Regions from separate parts of the Halobacillus sp. Cin3 genome, predicted to be linked through region 1. Evidence: predicted binding sites of a transcription regulator. Region 1 holds the regulator's gene; the other holds the start of a gene.
The links. The regulator LexA, encoded in region 1, represses DNA repair genes until DNA is damaged. The targets are predictions, from matches to a motif close to CGAACATATGTTCG.

Region 1 (2,413 bases):
GTTGCCTTGGATACATCATATCCAAGCCCTCTTAGTGTTGCCGCAATGTCCTTAAACGTCAAGTCACTCCCTCTGAGTCTGACAACCTCTTCGATCGGAAATTCCTTCCTCTCTCTTCCCGCTGCCAGATGCTGATTGGACAGGTTTGAAGATGGATCATAGCCCTCGGAGACCGCTTTCTGCATGCCCCGCCTGATTTTCATATTATGAATTTTTCTCTGGTACTCCTCCACGATTCCTACAATCTGAAGAACCATGGAGTCTGACTCGGAAAGATGCAGTTCCCCGTTATGGGTTAAGGAATAAACCTTAACTTTCAACCGGTTCAATTGATGGAACAGAGCGATTTTTGTGTTTCCCCTGCCCAGCCTCGTCTCATCCTGAACCAACAGAGCCTCTGCTTCATGATTGGAAAAAGCATCAAGCATCTCAAAAACACCTTCCCGTTCAATCTCATACCCGCTGGCCTGCTCCTCTATACAGGCGGCCACTTCCATTCCATGGTGTTCGGCCATGGCATACAGTTCTGCCTTCTGTCTTTTCAAGGAGCTGACCTGGGCTTCCTTTTCCGTACTTACGCGACAATATAGGATTACTCTCATGATGTATGTCCCCGCTTCTACTGGTTTTCAAGGTTTATCCGCTTGTAACCATAGAATAATAGAGAATAGCAAAACTAACAATAAACAAAACGATATAAGTGTAGTCCAGTTTTGATAGTTTATTAAACATAATTAACCCTCCATTTAAGAACGAACGTTCCTAAGAACCTCTGTTCGCGTTTTCTAATTCTCATTATAGACGAATGTATGTTCTTGTCAACGACTTTTTTCGAACGCTTGTTTGTATTTTTGAGGATGGCATGGTACAATGTGGTTACTATAATCCTATGTACGAGGTGCTAATCTATGAGCAAACTTTCAAAGCGGCAGCAGGAAATACTAGATTTCATAAAAGAACAGGTTCTACTAAAAGGGTATCCCCCATCTGTAAGGGAGATCGGTCAGTCTGTGGGGCTGGCCTCCAGTTCCACCGTCCACGGTCATTTATCCCGTCTTGAGAAAAAGGGATATATCCGCAGGGATCCGACGAAACCAAGGGCTATTGAAGTGATTGAGCTGGAAGAAGACCACAGTATCCCTCGCGGGGAAGCCACATATGCCCCTGTCATCGGTAAAGTTACGGCCGGTTCACCGATTACGGCAGTAGAGAACATTGAAGAATATGTTCCCCTCCCGGATACGCTTGCAGGATCGGAAGATAATACGTTCGTCCTTATCGTTCAGGGGGAAAGTATGATTGAGGCCGGCATTCTTGACGGGGACATGGTCATTGTCAGACAGCAGCAGACCGCCCAGAACGGGGATATAGTTGTGGCTATGACCGAAGAGGAAGAGGCTACTGTCAAACGATTCTTCAAGGAGAAGAATCATATCCGACTCCAGCCTGAAAATGCCACGATGGAACCGATCATCTTAAATGACGTATCCATTCTCGGCCGGGTTGTCGGCTTATATCGGACCGTTCATTAAAACACACGTAAAAACCGGCGGGAGGGTCCCCGCCGGTTTTTACGTGTGTTGAAAATAATTATCTTATAATTATGAAGCTCCCGCACGTGCTCCATTACCCCGCCGTTGAAAATCAGCTGAATAAATATTTTTCTTCAAAAACGTGCGGACGTCCCTCTTTTGCAGGCAGTAGGCAAGGATGGCATCAGGTTGATTTTGAATCACTCTAACAGAACGCTGCGACCAATGCCTGCCTTCGGACAAATAGATGATATCAATGACCTGCTTGTTTTTAACGGACTGCTTAAAAACCGTTTCCAATGGGTAATCCCTCCCGCGAACATTTGTTCTATTTCCTTTATTATATGCAGGAATGGATGGAAAGTACACTGGAATGTTTTACAGTCGCTTTACTTAGCTAAATAATTTTTAATGTTTTGGGAAGTCTCATAACGTGTTTTTCCTGTCAAATCAATAAAGTTACTCCCTTTGAGCCCGTCTGTGCCACCGCCAGCTACAATGATCTGTTCTGCTACCTGACGTTTTTCCGCCACAGCTCTGAGCGCGATTAAAGCATTTTTCCGGATGACCAGTGCCTCAACGGCCGGGAAGTCTGCAAAAGAGTTTATAACAACTGCTAATTTCTCCATTTCCTCTTCTCCTTTGTTCAGGTTATCTAAAGCTATCTGCACTGCCGCTTTCGTTTTCGGCCCATAAAAACCGTCCACTTCCAAATTATTATCGTTTTGAAAGGCTTTAACAGCAGCTTCTGTGGCAGGTCCGAAACTGCCGTCGGCTCCGTAACCATTCATCGTATAACCAAGCTTCAATAAGTTCTCCTGCATCTCCTTCACTTCTGCGCCGGTATCTCCAAGAGAAAGATAATCGATTCCGCCCTTAAA
Region 2 (2,413 bases), on a different contig from region 1:
GAGCGGCCGGTTATCAAGAGCCGATGGAAGTCTGAACCCGTGATCAACAAGCACCTGCTTACGGGCACGGTCCCCGTTGTACATCCCTCTTACCTGGGGAAGGGTCACGTGCGACTCATCAACCATAATTAAGAAATCGTCGGGAAAGAAGTCAAGCAGCGTATAAGGTGTCGCGCCTTCTTCGCGGAACGTCAAGTGACGGGAGTAGTTCTCGATACCGGAACAGAATCCCATCTCTCTCATCATTTCCAGATCATAGTTCGTCCGCTGCTCGAGACGCTGGGCTTCCAGCAGCTTTTCCTGGTCACGCAGTTCTTTTACACGCGCTTCCATTTCTGCTTCAATGTTGGCAATGGCTTTTTTTAATTTTTCTTCACGTGTGACGAAGTGGGAAGCCGGGAAGATGGCGACATGCTCTCGTTCCCCTGTCACTTCACCTGTCAGCACATCCACCTCACGAATCCGGTCGATTTCATCTCCGAAAAACTCCACACGAATGGCATGCTCTTCTCTGGAGGCGGGGATGATTTCTACAGAATCTCCGCGGACACGGAACGTTCCGCGCTGGAAATCGATGTCGTTACGGGCATATTGAATATCTACAAGCTCGCGGAGAAGCTGATCTCTGTCCTTTTCCATACCGGAACGGACGGAAAGCACCTGGCTCCGGTATTCTTCTGGAGAACCGAGGCCGTAAATGCAGGAGACACTGGCAACGATGATGACATCATTGCGCTCGAACAACGATGAGGTAGCCGAGTGTCGAAGCTTATCAATCTCATCATTGATGCTGGCGTCTTTTTCTATGAAGGTATCGGAAGAGGGAACATACGCTTCCGGCTGATAGTAATCATAATAGCTGACAAAGTACTCGACAGCATTGTTGGGAAAGAATTCCTTGAATTCACTGTACAGCTGTCCAGCCAGTGTTTTGTTATGGGCAATAATTAAGGTCGGTTTGTTCACCTGTGCAATGACATTGGACATCGTAAACGTTTTTCCGGTACCTGTTGCGCCCAGAAGTGTCTGGTGCTTTTTCCCGTTCTGGATCCCCTCGACCATTTTTTCAATGGCTTTCGGCTGATCTCCCTGTGGGGAAAATTTCGAAACTAACTCAAACTTCTCATCCACGACGAAAACCTCCGTTCCTTACTAGTTACACTTTAGTTTACCACATCAGTTTATCATTCTAACATCCATCGAACAAACATTCGGTCCTGGTTATCCAAAAGATGTTTCTAACCATTCATTATACCCACCTTCAGCCATATAAAAAGCACTCTGCTCAACGCAGAGTGCTTTATTTTCATTTTGTTAGAATGTCTGGTTATACTGGTTCACTTCAAATAAATCGGTCAGTTCAATATCCGGATTCTTATCCTTGAACCAACGGAGGGAGAAGTCATTTTTGAACAGGACAAGCGGATTGCCTTCCCGATCTTCGGCAAGCATGTTCCGTTCATCGAACAATGATTCATCCACCTGATCCTCATTCAACCAGCGTGGGATCCTTTCCCCAAGCTGTGTCAATTCAATATCTACATTGTATTCGTTTTTCATACGGTATTCGAACACTTCGTATTGAAGTTCACCGACCGCTCCGATGATGTAATCCTCAAAGCGGTAGCGTTTAAACAGCTGGATCGCGCCTTCCTGCACGAGCTGCTCGAGCCCTTTACGGAACTGTTTGGACTTCATGACGTTTTTTGCGGTCACCTTTTTAAAGATTTCAGGCGGGAACTGTGGCAGTTCATCATACTGGAACTTGGATTTCCCTGTAACGATCGTGTCACCGATCCGGTACACGTTCGGATCATAGATACCGATGATATCTCCGGCATAGCCTTCCTCGACCGTTCCTCTTGAAGAAGCAACAAACTGCTGGGACTGGGCGAGCTTAAAGGATTTCCCAGTTCTTGAAAGCGTCACGTTCATCCCCCGCTCGAATTTGCCGGAGCAGATTCGGACGAAGGCTACACGGTCGCGGTGCTGCGGGTTCATATTCGCCTGGATCTTAAAGATGAATCCGGAGAACTCCTCGTGATCCGGTGAGACGACGCCTTCTGTCGACTTCCTTGGCGCAGGCTCCGGTGCCATATCAATGAAGCTGTTGAAGAATGTTTCCACACCGAACGGGGCCAGGGCACTTCCGAAGAAGACAGGGGTCTGTTCTCCGCGCATGACTTTATCCATATCGAAATCTTCCCCGGCTTCATCCACAAGCATCATTTCTTCTTCCGCTTCCTTATACGTTGCGTTTTCGGTCAGCTCCGGATGCTGGTCAAGTTCAGCATAAGGAATATATTCTTCTTCCTCATTCCCTGTGTACTGGACGAACTGCTCGTTCTGGCGGTCAAACACACCAAGGAAACGCTTGCCCATCCCTGCCGGCCATGTCATTGGATAGGTTTCG

Region 2: uvrB (excinuclease ABC subunit UvrB) is a predicted target of LexA. The motif match lies at 1,201-1,214, and genes of this name have one in related genera.

What each region holds. Positions count from the first base shown of each region.
Region 1 is NZ_CAMZMV010000001.1:711,789-714,201, reverse strand. It holds gene QMA39_RS03870 (recombinase family protein) at 1-602, opposite strand, end outside; gene lexA (transcriptional repressor LexA) at 909-1,532, shown strand; gene QMA39_RS03860 (hypothetical protein) at 1,602-1,832, opposite strand; gene QMA39_RS03855 (N-acetylmuramoyl-L-alanine amidase) at 1,922-2,413, opposite strand, start outside.
Region 2 is NZ_CAMZMV010000002.1:180,371-182,783, forward strand. It holds gene uvrB (excinuclease ABC subunit UvrB) at 1-1,131, opposite strand, end outside; gene QMA39_RS09080 (peptide chain release factor 3) at 1,315-2,413, opposite strand, start outside.